4 regions of the Paenibacillus sp. FSL R5-0914 genome follow, and region 2 is predicted to be linked to each of the others. Evidence: predicted binding sites of a transcription regulator. Region 2 holds the regulator's gene; each other region holds the start of a gene.
The links. The regulator Rex, encoded in region 2, represses fermentation and respiration genes when NADH is low (regulators of the CRP and FNR family bind a similar motif). The targets are predictions, from matches to a motif close to TTGTGAAATATTTCACAA.
Positions count from the first base shown of each region.

Region 1 (5,428 bases), 2.1 Mb from region 2:
ATACTTGGCGACATGGGTCACCTTTCTAATGAAGCAGCGGGAGCAGCACTAAGTGAAATTCTCACAGGACGGACTAAACGTACCTATTTAGCGCATTTAAGCCGGGATCATAATATGATGGATTTGGCTAAAATGTCGGTACGTTGCGCAATGGAGGATCGGGGCTGTTTCTTTAAAGATAGTGAGTTTAAGCTTTGCGATACGTATTATGACCAACCTACGCCATGGGATAAGTTGAGCCAGTTGTCATAAGCTGATCAAGCTCAGCAGTCTTTCGTTCTAATTCTTGGCGGGAGATCAGGCCTTTATCGATCATCAATTCGATCATAGCACTGAAGGCAAGGGTCATATGGTAGTGTTCATCCTTCAAATCGCCAAGCTTACCGATAAACTCCACCAGATCCATACTTGTGGAAAAAGAATTCATAATTATACCTCCTTATGTAGTAAAAACAGAACTGGAGTTGTAAAAAATTCGCAGGCTTTTTACCTCAGGAAAATCACGAATTGAGGGTTGCCTGTGATACAATTATAGACGTGATAAGCAAACTCTAAATTTATGGAACCTTTCTATTAGTGTAGTCTTTTAAGTTGCAAAATATTCCTAGTAGAGAAGATATATTGAAAGATTCTAAAATTCTTTCGATTAACTGAAACTATTGTGTGGTTAATGGATAAAGTGAAACTTTTTAGTGATTGTTGGAGTCTAAAGGATGCAGAGGTATATGCTTGGAACGTGATTGCTAGAGGTTCAGGTTTTAGATACTGTGAACGGTTGGCAATAGAAGGGGGAGATTTTCGGTGGGATTGTTTGATGACGATTTCTATTCAACTAAAGTATCACGGTCCAGAGGGGATGAAGCATCAAAGGGATCATTTGCTAACCGCAAGCATTCTGTGCGAAGATCGCGCAAGGGCTTATCCACTTGGCAAATATCCGCCGTCTGCTCCTTAATCAGTGCTGTGGTGGCAGTCTTTTTATTCAGTATGCTTACTGGACAAATGAGTCACGAAACTGCCCCGAAGTCGGTAGTAACAACTGGGGAGGTTGCCCCAAGCAGAGATCCGTTTGACCGTATCATTCAAGCCGCTGCTACGGTTCGTCCTGCAGTAGTAAGCATTATCAACCATAAAGAAGATAATAAAGAATTGAACATTCTGGATGAGTCAGCATTAGGCTCTGGAGTGATTTATAAAAAGGTAGATAATAAAGCATTTATCATTACTAATAACCATGTCATCGAAGACTCTAGCAATCTTGAAGTCGTAACAGTAGATGGCGAGACACGTAAAGCTACACTCGTTGGAACGGATAAAGTGAGTGACATCGCGGTCCTTTCTATTGATGCCAAAGGGATCAATACAATCGCAGAGCTCGGGGATTCCTCGAAGCTTCGTCTAGGTGAAACGGTCATTGCCATCGGAAACCCGTTGGGACTTGGTGACACATTGACTTCAGGTATTGTCAGCTATACTGAACGGATGGTTCCCGTATCCTTGAATCAGGACGGCGTATATGATTGGGAGCAAGAGGTCATTCAGACCGATGCAGCAATTAATGAAGGCAATAGCGGCGGGGCGCTTGTGGATCTGGATGGTAAAGTCATCGGTATTAACACGATGAAAATCTCCGATGCAGGTGTAGAAGGGCTGGGTTTTGCTATTCCAGCTAACCATGTGATAGATACCGCTAATGAACTGGCTGAGAAAGGGCGGATTGCCCGTTCCTACTTAGGCGTATATTCGGTAGATTTAAACAATCCTTACATTCCTCTCGCAGAGGACCAACGCAAGGAACTGAACCTACCGAACAATGTTAAGGATGGGGTTGTCGTTCTGGATGCTGTTGGACCTGCACAAGAAGCGGGAATACAGTTCAATGATGTAATTACGAAATTTAATGATGAACCTATTACATCCACGCTTTCCCTTCGCAAGTATTTATATAATCAGACGAAGATTGGTGAGGATCTGAAGATTACCTATTATCGAAATGGGAAAGTTAATCAGACTACAGTAAAACTTCTTGAAAAACCAGAGGAATAATATGCTGGAAGTCGGCATATAATGATATAGCAGTAATGACAAGTAGAGCGAACTACCCCTTCGGTTGAGAAGGTAGAGCTTCCTGAAATAGCGATACTCTGTATCGCTATCGGGGATCTATTTCTTCTAAAGTTTTGATAAATATGGCAATTATAAGCTGATTTAATCAATTTTGGGCTGACTGGCAACCCTTACATTGGAAGGTAATACTTATTAGGGTAGAAACGGATATATACGGATGCCAGCTTGCCTTTGCTAATCAGGTGTGGTAATATGATATCAATCATACATTTAGTCCCTAATTTTCGCATTGAAAAGGGCTGTTATATTCGGTAATACAACCTTTTTCAATGTGTGAATTTTTTCTTTGTTTGAAGATAAAAAGAACATATTAATTTAAATTTGTGGAGGTAACACACATGCAAACAGGTACAGTTAAATGGTTCAACGCAGAAAAAGGATTCGGATTTATCGAAGTTGAAGGCGGAAGCGACGTATTCGTTCACTTCAGCGCAATCACTGGCGACGGCTTCAAAACTTTGGACGAAGGCCAACGCGTTGAATTCAACGTTGTTCAAGGCAACCGTGGACCACAAGCCGAAAACGTTGTAAAACTGTAATAATAGAAGAAACCGTCCCAGCTTGTGAAAGTTGGGACGGTCTTTTTATATCTAGTTAGTCACTATTGACTTACAGGATGGGAGGAACGGCAATGAACTACCGGAAGAAACCTTTGGAAGAAATACCGGAAGAAAATACCGCGATTTGGGCGTGTACCAATGATGGATGCAACGGATGGATGAGGGATAATTTCGCATTTGAACATGCGCCTTCTTGCCGTCTATGTGACTCTCCAATGGTTCGCAGCACGAAGATGCTACCACAATTGCTTAATTCGAATGGCGATCTCAAATCGCTGAAGAAGGGTATTTCCATTACCTAACCAATGCCTTTATGAGTCAAGCTTGTTATAGAGCAGTGAACAACTTCAAGACGGTCAAACCGTCTTATTTTTTTTGCTTTTTTTAAGGTAAATTGTGATTTTTGTCACAAATCATTTGAATTTCACCGTTAAAAGTACCCCTTTGTGTGACATTTATCACAAAATGACGTCTAAATTTTTGACACAATATAATTAACGAAAAGGGGAGAAGGAAGGGAAAAATATGGATACAGTAATGCTGTCGCGTATACAATTTGCGTCGACGACAATATTCCACTATTTCTTTGTACCGGTATCAATCGGACTAGCGCTCTTGATTGCGATCATGGAGACCATGTACGTTAGAAAAGGCAATGAAGAGTACAAAAGAATGGCACAGTTCTGGGGAAAGCTGTTTCTCATCAACTTTGCAGTAGGGGTAGTTACAGGTATTTTGCAGGAATTTCAGTTCGGGATGAACTGGTCTGATTATTCACGTTTTGTGGGTGATGTATTCGGGGCTCCACTTGCAGTCGAAGCATTGGCAGCTTTTTTTCTGGAGTCTACTTTTATTGGCATCTGGATATTCGGCTGGGACAAAGTGTCCAAAAGAGTGCACTTGTTATCCATCTGGCTAGTAGCTTTCGGTACGATGTTATCCGCTTTCTGGATTCTAGCAGCGAACTCCTTTATGCAGCATCCTGTGGGATTTGAGATAAATAATGGACGGGCAGAAATGAATGATTTCTTCGCGCTCATTACGAACGGACAATTGCTGGTTGAATTCCCGCACACGGTTCTTGCTGCGTATGCAACAGGCGCCTTCCTCGTAACGGGTATTAGTGCGTATAAAATATTGAAGAAACAAGATGTATCTTTCTTTAAGAAATCTTTTCAAATTGCAGCAATCGTAGGTATCATTTCTTCTATTGGTGTAGCCGTGGCAGGCCATGCGCAAGCACAGTATTTGGTTGAGACTCAACCTATGAAGATGGCGGCTTCCGAAGGACTGTGGGGTAAGAGTGGTGACCCGGCACCTTGGACCGTATGGGCAAATATTGATCCTGAGAAGCAAGAAAGTACTGGAGAATTTCAAATTCCGTATATGCTAAGCTTCCTTTCATACAGTAAATTTTCCGGTGAAGTTAAAGGTATGCTTGAGCTGCAAGCTGAGTATGAGCAAACCTATGGCCCCGGTGACTATATCCCGCCAGTACGTACGACATTCTGGAGTTTCCGGATCATGGTTCTAGCAGGAACGTTAATGATCGTAATGGGTATGTACGCAATGTATTTAATGTGGCGCAAAAAGATGGACCGTCCAAACACTTGGTTTATGCGGTTTATGTTATGGGGAATACTGCTTCCTCCAATTGCGAATACAGCAGGTTGGGTCATGACCGAATTCGGGCGTCAGCCATGGACGGTATTCGGATTGATGACAACGGAAGACAGTGTGTCGCCTAACATTACAAGTGGTCAGGTTCTATTCTCTGTTATTTCTTTTACAGCGATTTACGCCATTCTCGGATTAGTTCTAATTGGTTTGTTTATGAAAGTGATTAAAAAAGGTCCTTATGCGATGGATAACGATCACGGGGATTCGCATGATCCATATAACGAGGAGGGCGCCCAATGATGTCTCTTAATGAATTGTGGTTTGTGCTCATTGCAGTTCTGTTTATAGGGTTCTTCTTCCTGGAGGGTTTCGATTTCGGCGTAGGGATGGAAACACAAATTCTCGCTAAGAATGACACTGAGCGCCGGATTCTGATTAACTCGATCGGACCCTTCTGGGATGGAAACGAGGTATGGTTAATTACTGCTGCGGGTGCAATGTTTGCGGCTTTCCCTGAGTGGTATGCAACGTTGTTTAGCGGATTTTACATTCCCTTTGTCTTTGCTTTATTAGCTTTGATTGCACGTGGTGTTGCTTTTGAATTTAGAGGTAAACGGGATTCAGTAGCTTGGAAAAAAACTTGGGATGTTTGTATCTTTTTCGGCAGCTTCCTCCCACCTTTCCTCCTTGCTGTGGTGTTCGCCAGCTTCATCAAAGGTTTGCCGATTGATGGCGATATGCAAATGTACGCAGGTTTTACAGATATCGTAAATGTGTATACCGTAGTAGCTGGTGTGACTGTTGTCCTTCTTTGTTTGGTACATGGTCTCATGTTCACAACGTTGCGTACAGTGGGAGATCTACAGGCTCGCGCTCGAAAAATGGCGCAAAGATTGCTTTTGCCACTTGGGGCTTTATTGCTTGCTTTCGTGGTAATGACTTATTATATGACTGATATTTTCGAACAACGTGGTTTAGTTCTTATGATTATAGTAGCGCTGGGAATTATCGCGTTTATATTATCGGGTTATTTCATGACGAAGAAGAAGGATGGCTATGCTTTTGGTATGACAGGAGCGGTAATAGCATTGTCCGTAACTTCTATCTTTGTAGGATTGTTC
Region 1 is NZ_JBBORH010000001.1:957,426-962,853, forward strand. It holds gene MKX60_RS04135 (MBL fold metallo-hydrolase) at 1-252, shown strand, start outside; gene MKX60_RS04140 (hypothetical protein) at 218-427, opposite strand; gene MKX60_RS04145 (S1C family serine protease) at 802-2,046, shown strand; gene MKX60_RS04150 (cold-shock protein) at 2,466-2,666, shown strand; gene MKX60_RS04155 (cold-shock protein) at 2,759-2,989, shown strand; gene MKX60_RS04160 (cytochrome ubiquinol oxidase subunit I) at 3,213-4,607, shown strand; gene cydB (cytochrome d ubiquinol oxidase subunit II) at 4,604-5,428, shown strand, end outside.
Region 1: MKX60_RS04160 (cytochrome ubiquinol oxidase subunit I) is a predicted target of Rex. The motif match lies at 3,082-3,099, and genes of this name have one in related genera.

Region 2 (5,428 bases):
TATAACAATCGGGAATATATTAATACCTAAAAAAGCCATGAAAATAAACAGCACAGGAATAAATCCGAGTAAAATTTCTTTAAGGTACTTAGGCATTATTCCATACCCCCAAGGTCGCAGGTTTTCGCGGCAAAATAATAAATTTGCTTTCTTTTCCATTACTCAAGCTTACGTACACATTGTTGTCGTCGATATCAGTAGATGCTATCACATCTTTAAATTCCGTATTTTGCTGTTTCAATCTATCAAGTTCTGTAGGTATAATCGTATATTTACGGCTCTCCATGGCTTCAGCTACAGAGAACATCGCTTTATCCCAGTAATCATCCAATAGTTCACTTGAATTTTGCTCCACATCGAGTTTAAGTTTACGTCCTTCAATCACTGATTTTCCTTCTTTGGATACATACGATACTAGATCACGTAAATTCGTGCCCGGCTGCAAATCAAGTTTCAAAGTGACCTCATCGCGGTTAATACTAATATGTGAAGTATTTACTCCCTCAAATCCGGTTACAATCTTTTGGAGCGGTTCCTGTAAAGCAAACTGACGATATAAAAAGAATCCTCCGAATAATAGCATAGCCGACAGTAGAGACGTTATCAGTACAGGTACAAGACGTAATTTCAAGAAACGTCCTCCTCTCAAAGATGAAAAAATGTAAACAGAATGATCCAAAGTCATAGCTGCTAAGAGCTCATCAGAGCCTGACGTTCTACTAACACTGTTCTAATTACAAACAGTAGTATATCACAGGTGTATATACTATATTGAAAAAAAGTGTGAAGATATTTAAAATTTTATTTTTTAATTCTTTCCATTTTATTAAATTTATTGATTTAATTCGACAAAAAAAAGGGCTGTTACTCTTAACTAACAGACCTTTTTTCGTATGAATCTTTAAATACCAATACATAAAAACTACTCTTATAGTATATCACAATTCGTGTACTTATAGTATATCAAATAATATGTCATTTAAAAAACAAGCGAACCATAAATGGTCCGCTTGTTTCTCCTATAATGCTTTTGTTTAATTTAGCGGCTAGGTAAACTGTAACCTTCACCCATTCGAGCCCCATCTGAGAACCGATAAAATTGATAATAATATCGACCGCTTTGTTTATAAAAAAGCTGCCAAGCATACTCCCCGTTATATACTCCTGGCAACAACCGCTCAATGCTGATGTCCGGAAGATCGGCTTTTATAAGGCTACGCATTTTCGCTTCAGAGGTCCCTTTACTTAGTTCTTCAGCATATACTGCGTCGGTTCCTTCAGCAAACTTCCCGTCTACAGTAAAACGTACCCAAACCATCAACTCGGTCCCGGCTTCATTCTTCCCTGTTAAGACCCAGTACACCGCATTATCATCCCACACGGATTTCTGCGCTTTGGTTACCTCTGTCAGACCAGCACTGGTTTTAGCGACATCCTTAGCGATATCTCGCTCGTTCCATTGATCTTTCATAATATAAGCATAGAACTGGATAAGTCCGAACAGAAGGAGCAGAATCAGAACTGACCCCAGGAGGATCCATTTTTTCCTTTTCTTCAAGGTACAGCTCCCTTTCTAGTAATATATCTTTTTTGATTATATAACACACCTGTGTGTTTATCCAAAGTTTCATATCCAATTCAATGATCTAATTATCAGAAACACAAAAGGCTGTAACTTTGCAATCGCAGAAAGTCACAGCCTTTCAGTTATTCGTTATGATCTTAGACTATCGTTTAAGCAGTCCATCAAATGATTCTTGCGCCTTACGACGGATTGCTTCCTCATCTAGCGTTATACATTCTCCATGTTTTACAACCTGTTTACCATTCACCCATACATGCTCAACGTCCTTGGCGCTGGCAGAGTATACAGCATGAGACAACAGATCTGTGTGTGGTAGCAAATGCGGCTGGTCTATATCAATCGCGATAAAGTCCGCTTTCATGCCAACAGCGAGTCTACCCACATCATTTAAAAAGATAGACTTTGCGCCATACTCTGTAGCTATACGCAGCGCTTCCGGAGCTGGGACAGCCGTCGGATCACCACTTACACCTTTATGGATGAGGGCTGCAAGACGCATCTCTTCAAACATATCCAGGTTATTATTGCTTGCCGCACCATCTGTACCCAGTGACACCTTCACACCAGCCTTTAGAAGATCCGTAACCCGAGCCACTCCACTAGCCAGTTTCAGATTACTTCCTGGGTTATGAGACACGCCTACATCATGACGAGCCAGTATCTCGATCTCTTCATCATTCAAATGAACGCCATGTGCAACAATAGACGGACGTGTGAACATTCCAAGCTTCTCTAAATGCGCTACAGGCCGAAGTCCGTAATCCACCACATTCTGCTCCACTTCGCGTTTGGTCTCGGACATATGGGTATGCATCGGTAAATCCAAATCATGTGCCGCTTGTACAAACTTAACAAAGAAGTCCGGTGGGCAAGTATATGGGGCGTGTGGCGAGATCATCGTCGTAATTCTACCATCAGCCTTACCATGCCAATTTCGTGCAAAAGAAATCGCTTCCGCAAGCTTGTGATTTTGTACTTCCTCTGGGCATAATCCGATTACGCCTCTCATCAGTACGGAACGGATGCCTGATAATTCGACTACCTCTGCTACTCGATCCATATGATCATACATATCCAAGAAGGTTGTAGTACCACCTTTTAGCATTTCCAGTACCGACAAGGAGGTTCCCCAGTATACATCTTCTCCAGTGAATTTCGCTTCCATCGGCCACATCTTCTCTTGAAGCCACACCTGAAGTGCTAAATCATCTCCATAACCACGAAGCAATGACATTGCGGCATGGCCATGTGTGTTTACCAGACCTGGCATAAACAGCAGACGACTGCCATCAACAACTTGCACATCATCTTCCATTAAAGGTTCTTCTTTTCCTATGTAAGTGATCAAATCATCTTCAATAGTCATATATCCGCTCAGAACCGGCTCATCCGTTCCCGGAATAAGAAAACGCCCGCCCTTAATAATCGTTTTACTGCTCTTCATTTCCGCTTTCTTCCTTTCCGTCTTTCAAATAATAAGCAAGGCTTTGCAAATCCGTTGTAAAATCGGCAGCATGAACACGGATATTCGATGGTGTTTTTAGAATCACTGGTGCAAAATTCAAAATCGCCTCAATGCCAGACTCAATGAGAATATCTGCTACATTCTGCGCTTCTGAATCAGGCACAGTAATTATCCCAATTCGAATACCTTGCTCACGAACCGTCTGACCAAGCTCCTCCATCGGTTGAACGGTAAGAGAGTTGATTTTCCGCCCTACCTTAGGTGCATAGGAGTCAAATATAGCGGTAATCTTCATAGTATCTTTCAGATAAGCATTGTAATTAGATAATGCATGTCCAAGGTTACCAGCACCTACTAAAGCCACATTCAATTGTTGATCCAGCTTCAGAATATGACGGATTTTTTCAATAAGATAAGTTACGTCATACCCGATACCTTTTCTACCAAAGTCTCCAAAATAAGCTAAATCTTTACGAATTTGAGCAGGATTTAAATCAAGTTTTTGTCCTAGTTCTTGTGAGGAAACGGTTAATATTTCACGTTTCTGGAGATCATTCAAGAAACGCAAGTACACAGGAAGTCTGCGAACAACGGCTTCTGATATTTTATCCGATTTCATAATTTACCTCCTAATTTAAGTGATATTCTGTTCAAATCCTATCGAAATATCTGCACCTCGTCTCAAGGAAGAGCGGTATTCTTATACCGCCCTTCCTTGTAGAGTGATTAATAAGATCGATGACGTTCTTTTCAAGAAACGCCTCCGTCTTCCAACCACTCCGCTATACGAGGAACCATTTGATCCGTAAGCATATGCTCCATTTTCGGGCCAGGCAACGAATAGAGGAAATACTTCCCATAGTGAGATTCTATCACCCTTGTGTCATACACAATAACAATACCCCGATCTTGCGCTGTCCGTACCAGCCTCCCAAATCCTTGCTTGAAGCGAATAACCGCCTGAGGAACAGACAACTTCATGAACGGATTCTTTTTCTGGGCTTGTAATAACTCAGACTTCGCTTCCGCTAGAGGGTGGTTTGGCGGTTGAAATGGGAGCCTCACGATGGCCAAGCATGTTAATGCTTCACCTGGAATATCTACACCCTCCCAAAAGCTGCTTGTTCCTAATAGTACAGAAGCTGCACTGTCCTGAAAACGGCGGATCAGCTTGCTACGGCTGCCCCCCTCCACGCCTTGACCTAGCACCGTGATCTCTTGTGAGGCTAGAGCCTCTTTCAGAGGATCGTAAACCTGGCGTAGCATCTTGTAAGAAGTAAACAGGACAAGCATCCGCCCACGTGTTGTAATAGCTGCTTCTGCTAGTGACTGTACGAGTGTATCGACAAATCGGGCATCGCCTACACTCCCCTTCACACTAGGGAAATCCCGCGGAATAACTAACAGCGCCTGCTCCCGATACTTAAAGGGAGAAGGCAGGAGTGATGTCATCAGACGCCCCTCTTCCGCAGCTTCATTAAGTCCGAGATTATCAATCATAAACTGGAAAGATTTATCCACAGAGAGTGTCGCCGAAGTTAGTACGATACTTTTCTTCTTGTCGAAAAACAGCTCCTTAAGCTGAGTACTAACATCAACAGGAACGGCATACAGCTGTAGCGATTTACTGCGATAATTTCCATTCGCCTCCAGCCAATATACTACATTCTCATCATTTAATCCCATAAAAAACCGTACTTGCTCACGTATAGAAGCTAAATCCTTAAATAAGCCGCTAATATCGGTAACTAGACTATCTGAGGAAGATTGACCTTCTTGATCTCGCATCTCATTAAGCATTTTATCACCTTTACGGATAATTTCGCTTAATGTCAGATTCATAGTATTCTCTAAAGCAACCAATTCATCCCAATCATTCGGTTTACGGGTAGGAAGTAGCCGCATGACTAACTGGCCGGCTTCTCCCGCCGCTGCATCGCTACGTTCCGGCAAGAGGCTGAATAGTTTATCACTAAGCAGATCCCAGGTTTCTTTTACGGTAAGCAGGTCCGGATAGATTCTATCGATCACTCCGCTCCATTCAGAAGCTTCCTCACTGCCTGATGACTGAAGCATTTGGCGAAGTGTAGGAAGTTGGCCATTTCGACTATCCTTATAAAGACGCGATAATGTATGTGCCACCGTGAAATGCTTCATATGCATGCCTAAATGCTTGCCAGCCACGTCCTCCAGATGATGGGCCTCATCTATTACAAGATGTTCATAAGCGGGAAGTAGTTGATGCCCAGCCTTAACATCTGCGAAAAGCTTAGAGTGGTTCGTAATGACCACGTCTGCAATACCAGCTTCATGCTTAGCCCGATGATAATAACACTTACGGAACCAAGGACACGAGCGACCCAGACAAGAATCGGTAT
Region 2 is NZ_JBBORH010000001.1:3,070,866-3,076,293, reverse strand. It holds gene MKX60_RS13625 (AAA family ATPase) at 1-96, opposite strand, end outside; gene MKX60_RS13620 (hypothetical protein) at 89-631, opposite strand; gene MKX60_RS13615 (cell wall elongation regulator TseB-like domain-containing protein) at 1,040-1,558, opposite strand; gene MKX60_RS13610 (amidohydrolase) at 1,728-3,029, opposite strand; gene MKX60_RS13605 (redox-sensing transcriptional repressor Rex) at 3,016-3,669, opposite strand; gene dinG (ATP-dependent DNA helicase DinG) at 3,801-5,428, opposite strand, start outside.

Region 3 (5,428 bases), 2.6 Mb from region 2:
CTATGGAAGGTGAACTGAGCGAGCTCCTGGAGGTTGTACGTCAAATGCAGGAGGCGCTGATCGAAGCAGGTAGTCCAAGCGTGATCTCCCAAATCAAAATCGCTCATAATCCTAACGGAATCAGCATGGATAAATTGACGGAGAAATATCGGCCGTGAGATCGACCTGGAAGCTAATATGGCCGCCCCTTGTGGCGGTCGTCTTCTTTTTAACCGTATGGCAGTTATCTGTTTCTCTATTCCATATCGAATCCTGGATTCTGCCGAGTCCTGCTGATATTGCTCGCGAATCCACCAGTAATGCCTCAGGTCTCTGGGCTCATACGATGGCTACGCTCCGACTCACATTAATCGGTTTTCCTATTGGTACAGGTGTAGGCTTGATCGTCGCTCTACTTTTGCATCTTTTACCTTGGGCTAGACGGGCTTTTTATCCACTCATTATTCTGAGTCAAAATGTTCCCTCTATCGCACTCGGACCACTGCTTATCATCTGGTTTGGCTTCGGTCTTTTGCCCAAAATCGTGCTGATTACACTGGTATGCTTCTTCCCGGTAGCTGTCGCTGCAATGGGCGGCTTGTCTCAAAGTGATCAGGTCATGATGAATTATATGAAAATGGCTGGCGCAAGCAAGTGGCAAATCTTCACCAAGCTGGAGCTTCCGTCTTCTATCCCGGCACTATTTTCCGGTGTGAAAATATCTGCTACTTATGCGGTTATGGGAGCCGTGGTCGCTGAGTGGATTGGCGCGGATAAAGGGATTGGCTATTATATGCTGCTGCAAAAATCGGCTTACCGTACGGATCGGATGTTTGTCGCTATTGTTATTATTGTGCTCCTTAGTCTTGTGCTTTTTGCGATTATCGCCTTGCTCGAAAAATGGTTAGTTCGCTGGAAACCGCGCCGTAACTCATAGAAAGGAAGATGCCTGTATGTCTCAAGCGACGCAAATAGAGCAAAGAACAACTGAAAACATAAGCTCTCCTGAAGCTCATACTGCACCACCTGCTCTTGAAGTAAGCGGCATCTCCAAGTCCTTCACCCATCGTCGCCGCGAGACGAACGTGCTTAACAACGTCTCTCTTAAGGTAGAGCAGCAAGAGTTCGTTTCGATCGTCGGTCCTTCCGGCTGCGGAAAAAGCACCTTATTCCATATGATCGGCGGACTAGTGAAGCCCGATGCAGGAACGATCCGCATGAACGGCAGAGCCGTTACGGGTCAACGTGGTGAAATCAGTTATATGCCGCAGCAGCCTGCGCTTTTTCCTTGGCGAACGATTGAAGATAATGTACTTCTAGCCGGGGAAATTAAAGGCGCTCTGCAGGATGGAGCTCGTGAAGAAGCGCGCCAGTGGCTCGCCAAGGTTGGCTTGAATGGATTCGAACAGGCTTATCCGCATATGCTGTCTGGTGGGATGCAGCAGCGTGCTGCTTTTCTCAGAGCATTGCTGGCTCCGCAAGAGTTGATGCTGCTCGATGAACCTTTCAGCGCATTGGATGCACTAACTCGCAGTGAAATGCAGCGCTGGCTGCTGGAGCTGTGGGAGGAGAATCGCCGCTCCGTGCTATTCATTACCCATAACATCGAAGAAGCGTTGCTGCTCTCGAATCGTATTTATGTATTCTCGGGTCGCCCCGGCTCCATCCTACATACTGTTGATGTGCCATTTCCACGGCCACGCCGCGATGAGATTACGGATTCCCCGGAATTCCTTAAACTCAAACGCCAGCTGTCACAGTGGATGCGAGAAGAACAAGCTAAAAGCGAGAAGTAGCTTTTTGAATAGAGGTCACTCCACTCACTTTAAACGAGAGATTAAACAAAGAACCGCCCGGGCTTCAATTAGCCCAAGCGGTTCTTTTGTTTTAACCAGAATAGCAGTTAAATCTTATTGTGCTTGTACAAACTCAGCAGATTTAATCCCTGCTTGACGGCCGAAAATAATGATTTCAGCTACAGAGTTACCACCGATCCGGTTTTGACCGTGCAATCCACCTGTAACTTCACCAGCCGCATACAGGCCAGGAATAGCAGCGCCGTCTTTATTTAATACTTCTGTGTTCGTATTGATCTTCACACCGCCCATGGTGTAATGAATCCCTGGGGCGATCTTAATAGCGTAGTAAGGACCCGCGGATAAATCGTTGTCCATCCCTGTTGTTCTGCCGAATTCAGCATCGTTCTTGTTCTTTACCGCGCTGTTCCAAGTATCAAGTGTCGCTTTTAGCTTATCGGCTGGAACACCGATTTCTTTCGCCAATGCTTCGATGGTATCCGCTTGGATCACGAAGCCCATTTTGTCATATTGTTCAATTGCTTTCACGCGTGATTTGACGCCGGAATCAAAGACAAGCGTTGCCGCTTTTTCAGGAAGTGCATTGATCGCTTCGGTAACTTTATCACGTGTAGTCAATTCGTTTACGAACCGTGTGCCTTCGCTATTCACGAGGATAGAACCTTCGCCGCGTACAGCTTCCCCGATCAGATAAGATTTTTCTTGTTGAACTGTTGGGTGAACCTGGATTTGATCCATATCAACGGTGGTTCCGCCAAGTGCCTCAATCATCTTGATGCCGTCGCCGGTACTGCCGATTTGGTTAGTCGTTACGTATCCTTCCAGATCAGGTCTAACTTTTGATATCATATCCATGTTGGATCCAAAACCACCTGTTGTTACAACAACTGCCTTCGCTGTAATGGTTTTTTCATCAGCTTGGTTAAAGAGTACTTTGACGCCGTTAGCCTTACCGTCTTTTTGAGTAATTTCTTTAACATCCGCGTTCACAAACAGTGGAATTTCTTTTTCTTGTACGTTTCTAACCAATCCTTTGACAAGGTATTGGCCTACCGCAGAGCCGTCTTCTGGACGGTGGGTGCGTTTTTCGCTCATGCCGCCTGTGATCGTAATATTGTTCAGCTTGATTCCGATCGAATCCAACCAATCGATTGCACTTGCGGAATTGTCAACGAAGAAACGAAGCATCTCTTTATCGTTCGTGTCATGGCCGCCCTTTAGTGTCTCTTCATAAAACTTATCATTGCTATCTTCAATGCTTTGCTCTTTTTGAAATTTCGTTTGGGAAGCGTTCATTCCTGAGGAGGATTTACTTGTATTCCCACCTGCAACCGGCATTTTTTCTAAAATAACAGGGTTCAAGCCTTTGGCCTTAGCTTCCAGTGCAGCAGACATTCCTGCACCACCAGCACCAACAATAACGATATCATAATTATCTTTTAATTGATCCAGTGGTGTGTAACTAGCTTCTGATGCACCTGATACGGCTTCAGCTTTATCATTTTTGGCCGTCTCATTTACCTTACTTTTGTTCTCGTTGCCATTACTATTACCTGCGCTGTTGCTATTACTGTTACCGCAGCCTGCGATTACGAGCATGACAGAGAGAATGAGAATGAGAGCAGTACTTGTTGTCTTCTTCATCTTTATAACGCCCCTTTGTGAATGTTTTCACATTAATGATAACGCAAAGATGCTGTTTTGGGAAGTTTTTTATGTAATTAGTTATGGTTACTGTTACATTTCCATGAATATTTTCATTTAAATTTTCATAAAAATTCTTAATTTCAATATTTCCTCAGCTTACTACTCAAAAAAAGCCACCCTTTCCAGGGCGGCCATCTGCCTTATTTCCTAATCATAGCTCGATACACGAATTTAGGAAGAACTGCTTGCCTGCGCCTGCGCGACTTTTGTCCTTTGGCCACAGGTGCGAATAAGAGTCGATGCAGCCACTCCAAATTGAGCTTCTTCCATATCGCAGGGGCTGGAGTCACTTTTCCCGCTATAACATCCAAGCTTCCCCCCACGCCAAACACAACCTTAACCTGAGAAAGCGCCTGTTTATGCTTATAAACCCACTTGTCAGAGTATGGAGCCCCCATCGCGACAATCAGGAAATCTGGCTGTGCGTGCTGAATCTCTGCCACAATGGCCGGTTCCTCTTCTTTAGCAAGAAAACCATTATGTCTTCCGGCAATTTTCACATTCGGATATAGCTCTGTAATCTTTTCGACCGCTTTACAGCTGGTATGCTCATCCGTGCCTAAGAAATAAAAGCTCCAGCCCAGCTTATTCCCTTGTGCGAGCAGCTCAAGAAGTAGTTCATACCCCGTAACTCGTTCAGCTATAGGGTCACCTTTTCTTCTCGATGCCAGCACAATGCCAATCCCATCAGGAGTAATCAAATCTGCCTCATGGAGTATGGTTCGAAGCAGCTCATCCGATTGGCTTGTTATCGTAATTTCCGGGTTCGCCGTAATCAAATGAAATAGCTTCGGTTCTCCGGATTGAATATGTTTTGTTAGATGAAGTGTTGTCTCGTTTAGTGTTAGTTTTGAAAAAGGAACGCCTAATATAGAGACTGTCCCAGCCATTTAATCACCTCTTACTGAAAAGTTCATTCCAGTATACCTTACCGTAATCAAGAAGGATAGTCAGCGTCATTACTCCGTTTATTCATCCAAAAACTTCCACCACTCTATTAACCAAGGTTCATCGATCCCCCGCAGGCGGAATTCCTCCAAAAGTATCTTTCGAAATTGTTTTTCCATTTTGACAAAATTATTGTCCTCCTGGTACATGGGAGCAAAGGATTCATCCTCTCTAAGATAACTCCAAAAATCGCCTGCACACTCCAAAATCTTTCGACCTACGACCGTTTGCTGCGCTACGGGAACAAGCCATTTGTCATAGGGATACGGATAACCTTCAATAGTGATTGCACAGCGTAAAGCCTCTTTATAAAGGGAAACCGCTAAGAACAAGATTGGAAAGGCGTCGCCACGAACTACAGGATTATCTAGACTTCTGGCATAGCTTCTTAGCTGTATGTATGAATTCTTACGAATTTTCATTAGTACTTCAGGTTGGAGTGGAACATAGGAATGGAAAAGTGACTTCAGATCCAGCAGATCGTAGTAAATATAGGACACTGATGCATTCCACAGCCATTCCATATCCCCGCTCATTAAAGCTTCTTTGATATCAGATATTTTATGGAGTGTATAATGCCCTGTCTTCCCACTTGGAAGCCTTAAATCCATAAAAAAACTACTGTGCTCCGGAATCAGCCCTTTTTCCTCGAACCGATGATTAATACTGTTGTAAGACTCATCCTCACAAATAATGATTATATCTACATCCGACTGCCCATCTACCACCCCGAGTGCGGTCGATCCATCTAGGATAATGCTTACCCTCTGACGATCTTCTTGCAATAACGGATGATTCAGGATCTCTTGCGTAATGAACTTTCCAATCTCCTCTAGTAATTCGCGATGAAGTAGCAACTTATCAGGTGTTAGTAAAATATCCGACAATACTGATTTCATCATCATATCCATTAGCCTCCAATCGATCTCAACCCCACTATTAATATAGCGCTTACATTTAATCTCAAATGTAGATTC
Region 3 is NZ_JBBORH010000001.1:438,687-444,114, forward strand. It holds gene MKX60_RS01835 (thiamine-binding protein) at 1-158, shown strand, start outside; gene MKX60_RS01840 (ABC transporter permease) at 155-916, shown strand; gene MKX60_RS01845 (ABC transporter ATP-binding protein) at 933-1,775, shown strand; gene MKX60_RS01850 (flavocytochrome c) at 1,890-3,440, opposite strand; gene MKX60_RS01855 (WecB/TagA/CpsF family glycosyltransferase) at 3,644-4,393, opposite strand; gene MKX60_RS01860 (nucleotidyltransferase domain-containing protein) at 4,472-5,356, opposite strand.
Region 3: MKX60_RS01850 (flavocytochrome c) is a predicted target of Rex. The motif match lies at 3,456-3,473, and genes of this name have one in related genera.

Region 4 (5,428 bases), 170 kb from region 2:
AGCGGGTCAGGGAAGACGACGCTCGTTCGATTATGTAATGGACTTTATGAGCCTACTGCAGGAAGCATCACGGTTTATGGAAAGTCTGTACATGATCAGCTTGAAGAAGCACGTGCAATGATTACCTATGTTCCCCAAACCCCTTATTTGTTCTCAGGAACTATACGAGACAATATCGCCTTCAGTTCTAGTACAGCTAGCGAAGAGGATATTCGAGAAGCCGCTCGGCTCGCAGGTGCAGAAGAGTTTATTACGAAGATGCCCCATGGTTATGACACTATCCTAGGTGAACATGGATCGACTTTATCTGGTGGACAAAGACAACGCATAGCCATTGCCAGAGCTTTTCTTCGTGATGCTCCACTCCTTCTTCTAGATGAAGCAACTTCCGCACTCGATAACGAATCTGAGCGAATGATTCAGCAATCTCTTGATTTGTTAATGAAGAATCGAACCACATTGGTTATTGCACACAGACTATCCACCATACGTGAAGCATCTAGAATTATCGTGTTAAATCAGGGTTCGATTGTTGAGGAAGGTACACATGAGTCTTTATTAGAAATGAATGGGCTATACTCACAATTATATAACATTCAATTTAAATCTTCTGAAGCAGAAGACATTAGTGCACCTGAGTTGCTTCAATTACATTCCAATCTTTGATCTCAGTTCAATGCATACATCGTAATTCATAAGTTATTTTAATTAAGGTGTATGCGTTGGAACCGAGTATAAATTATCCGCTTCTTTTAATTGTTTCATGACGAGCTTAATAAATGACTGGATATAGCTTTCTTGAAGCTCTTTCTTTCTGTGGCTCATCCATATCGAATGCTTTGAGATTACATTTTCCACTTCGACCTTGGCTAACATACCCTGATCAAGATAAGGCTTTGCTAACAACGCAGATACAAAACTAATCCCATAACCGGCAATCACGGCTTGAATAACCTCATTTACTCCATTAAATTGCAGTTCGATCTTCGGTTGTTGTACCTTTCTTTCTTCACATAATTGTACAATTCTCTCTCTGGCTGCACTACCTTCCTCCCTCATAATAAATGCCTCAGCCATCACTTCCTCAAAGCTAACCTCCTGCTTGGCTAAAGAATGATTTGAAGAAACTACGAACACATACTCGTCCTTGTACAACTCACGATGTTCGAACACCCCTGTATGATGAGAAGGAAACGCCATATCACTATAAATCGCCACATCTGCTTCAAAGTTATTTAATTGTTCCATGACTTCATGAGAATTAGCAGTAGAGATCTGAATTTTAACCTCCGGAAAAGATTGTTTGTATAATGATGCCCACCGGGGGATGAGTATGCTTGTGGCCAGGTAATTACCTGCAATCCGAATATGGCCCGCAGGAAATTTATGATAATCCTCAATAATCTGCTGTACCTGTTCACCCATAGCAAATAACTTTTCAAGTGGTTCGATCAGTTTTCTCCCAATCGGTGTTAGCACCATTCTCTTTCCTATGACCTCTAATAATACGATATTATTCTCCCGTTCAAATTTGCGGATCTGCGCTGATATAGCGGGTTGACTGATGTGCAAACGTTCAGAGGCTTTGGTCACACTCCCTGTTATTGCAACATAATAAAACAATTTTAATACATGATAGTTCATCCTGATTTCTTCCTAACTATATAAAATAAAATCATTGTTTAACGGACTTTCGGCTTTCTTACTATAACTATACATTATGAATATTAACTATTATATATTGTTTATTTATAATTATTTATCTTATACTTACAACTATTCAAAAGGGAGGTTTCGTTAATGAAAGAGACAGTATTATTTCTAACCCGTCACGGGCAGACCGAATGGAATTTGCAGAAAAGAATGCAAGGACATCAAAATTCAGCGTTAACAACCTTGGGTGAACAGCAAGCGGAATGGTTGAGAGAACGTTTGGAAGGTGAGAATTTAGGAGCCATTTATTCTAGTACTAGTCCAAGAGCATTGCATACTGCGCAGATTTTACGAGGAAATCGGAGTTTACCGATTCAACAGCAAGCTTCATTAATGGAAATTAACATGGGCATTTGGGAAGGAATGAACACAGATCAGATTGAACAAGAATATCCATTACAGTACACCCATTTTTTCACCAGACCTGATCTTTTTATTCCTCTAGCCCCAGGTGAGACCTATAGTCAGCTTGAACAAAGAGTAACGCCGACTATTGAGCGTATCATTAACGATAATGAAGGACATGAGGTACTTATTGTCACGCATCGGATGACCCTGAAAGTAATTATGGCTCATTTTCTCAATAAATCATTGCAGGAATTAGGGGAACTACCGGATATTCTCTCTACAGCATTGTGTAAAGTAACCCTAACTGACAACAATACAACCATCGATCTGTACGGCGATACTTCACATTATCAATGAATCCTTCTCAAAAATAAAAAAGGAAACTCCGATTTAAATGGGGTTCCCTTTTTAGACTTCAATTTTAAATTTCCACACTTTTGATTGTAAAGCTGCGGACCTTCATCCATTTTCCTGAAATAAATTCGTCAATTGTTTTCGTCTTCGGTCTAACACAAAAACGATGCTTGCTCCCTTTATCAAAACCAACCGCTTCAAAAATCAGGCCGTCACCTATTTGCTCCTTAAAGAACACTTGCTTAAGTCCCAATCTATTTAACATTTCAAGCTTTACACTTTCGATATATGTGCGTGAATACTCCTTAGACATATGTGTTCCTCCTAGTAGTGGTAGTAATATTATAAGTTCAATATTAAGAAAATCAACTGAAGATCACATAATCACAAAAAGAAAAAAGCCAACCCATAGTCTATGGATTGGCTTCTACTGTATAAGTTGATTACGAAATTATTTAACTTCTGTTGTTCCAGTCACTTTTCCATCAATAACAGCTGATGTTTTCAGATCTTCGCTTGCGAAATAGAGGTTACCATCAATAGTGGCGGTTTCAGGCAGAGTAAAGCCTTTCGCTTCTACATAAACATCGCCTTTAATCGTTCCGCCTTCAACTTTCAAATTCTCACTTTGTACTGTAAACTTTGGCACGGTTAGTGTATAAGTAGCAGTGATCTTGTGATCAGCATCTTGCGAATAAAGGGCAATCTTACGGTAGATGTCGCCATCTGCGGCTCCTTTATTTCGGAATTCTCCAGCTACAACAACCTCATCAGAAATCGTTACATCATTTAGAATCGCAACAATCCAGTTTCCATCTTTGCTAACAGCCTTAGTAAACGCATCTGCTTGATTCACGATCGAAGCTGTAGTGACAGCATCTGTCTGCTCAGCAGCCGGAGCTGAAGTTGCCGCCGAATTGTTTGCTTTATCCTCATTTGCTCCACAACCTGCCAATACTGCTACCGAAACCCCAGCCACTAAAATCATTTTAAATAGTCTCATTTTCGATTCCCCCTAATTTTGATTATGAATTAATTATATATTAAAATTCTTAATAATTAAGTGAATAATTTCACAAATTTGTGTCAATATCTAAAGCGGTTTCACAGCGCGCTCTCTTCCCGATTAAGATTCGTTCCCATGAGTCACACCTCTTCTCGCTGACTGATTTAGGTTCTTATATCTATTTACCCAAATTATAAAAATGAACACAAGCATCATTTGCTTCTTGGTATAAAGTCAATCGTTGACTCTTTTCAAGTGTTAATGATAATATTTGGAAATAAATATCTCAGCAAGGGAGAAGTTTACTGGTGAAAAAGACTACAATGAAAGACATCGCGCTACAAGCTAATGTCTCCGTTGCGACTGTAAGCTATGTTCTGAACCGCGTCGATAACCAAACCATTCCTGAGAAGACCCGCAATCAAATTCTGTCACTTGCCGAAGAACTTCATTACATTCCTAATCTAGCAGCCCGTTCGCTTGCCAATAAAAAAACGGGATTAGTAGGGGTACTTGTCCATAATTCTGCTTATATGCCACCTTGGAAACTCTATGCCCAATTCACATTTATTCGTGCTTTGGAACAGCGTTTAACGGATGCCGGATATCATACGCTGCTATATTCTCTTGGTACTGACCATCCTTCTCTGAATATCATCGTTGAAAGAAAGCTCGAAGCCGTCTTTCTGATCGATGTGCACGATGAATCCTTCTATTCGATTTCCAAACATTTTGTAGAAGGTATCCCCTTGATTTTGATCGACAGCATGATTGAAGATAAGCTGTTTAAGCAAGTTCTTTACAATTATCGTTCAGCTCTACGGAAGGTAATGCCGGAGGATCTTTCACAGGTTTGTTTAATTATGGAGAGCTTAAATAACTCCCTGCTCACTAACTTTATCCAAGATAGTCTTCCTTTACCTGAGAAAGCAATATTCAAAGTTCAAAATATGGAAGAATTGAATACAATCTTATCGGAGGGGATCTACAAAGAGGCCATAGTTATTAATGAGTTTATCGGAAGTTGTGTTGAAAAATCCGGGGTATTCGCACGTCTTTCTGTTCTATGTACCTGTAATTGCCCAGAAATGCTTGGAGAAGACGTTCAGAAATTCATATTCACTGGGGATAAATCAGCCACTGCTTTTGAACTAATGCAGGAGTTATTACATCGTCCTGACTACTCCAAACAAGAGAATAATCGTTATTTTGTTGATTAATTTTTTTTCGATATTCACTTAAGCGTTTAAGTCGAGAGGAGAGTTACCCATGACAGATCCTGTATTAGCAAAACATGCATCCACCACCGCTCAATCCTACCCAACCCTTTGGGGAAACCGGAGATTTATGCTGCTACTCAGCTCCTATTCCATTTCTTTGTTTGGAAATACCTTTCACAGCATTGCTTTAAGTTTATGGGTACTTCAGACGACCGGAAGCGCTAAAATGATTGCCATTATTACGATAATCAATCTATTGCTCAGTTCTTTACTCGGATCGATAGGAGGCACACTCGCAGACAGGATCAATCGCAGAACCATTATGTTAATCACTGATTTGATAAGCTGCGGTCTAGCAGTTACGCTTGCTCTGACCATTTCCATGTCTTCTACATCATTCATTATCGTGGCCATATTAACGGGACTTACGACAGTCTCAGCATTATTCCAATCCCCTGCGTATCAAGCTTCAATTACCACTGTAGTTGGAAAAGAACATGTGCAAAAAGCAGTCGGGATTCTGAACCTGTCGGAGAACATCTGTAGGACGATTGGGTATTCGGCTGGAGGTATTTTTGTAGCAAGTTTTGGAGCGGCAGATGCCATATTATTTGATGGAGCTACATTTTTAGTTTCCTTTCTACTAGTTCTTGCTGTCCGCTCCCTTCCACTCCCAAACCGAGTGAATACCGGACCTAAAGAAGAAAGAAAATTCACACAGGATCTTGCGGATGGCGTTCGTTATATTTGGAGATACCCCTTCGCCCGAGCAATAATCATCATGCTT
Region 4 is NZ_JBBORH010000001.1:3,240,509-3,245,936, reverse strand. It holds gene MKX60_RS14380 (ABC transporter ATP-binding protein) at 1-666, shown strand, start outside; gene MKX60_RS14375 (LysR family transcriptional regulator) at 709-1,644, opposite strand; gene MKX60_RS14370 (histidine phosphatase family protein) at 1,801-2,418, shown strand; gene MKX60_RS14365 (hypothetical protein) at 2,483-2,728, opposite strand; gene MKX60_RS14360 (polymer-forming cytoskeletal protein) at 2,867-3,418, opposite strand; gene MKX60_RS14355 (LacI family DNA-binding transcriptional regulator) at 3,730-4,641, shown strand; gene MKX60_RS14350 (MFS transporter) at 4,691-5,428, shown strand, end outside.
Region 4: MKX60_RS14360 (polymer-forming cytoskeletal protein) is a predicted target of Rex. The motif match lies at 3,477-3,494, and genes of this name have one in related genera.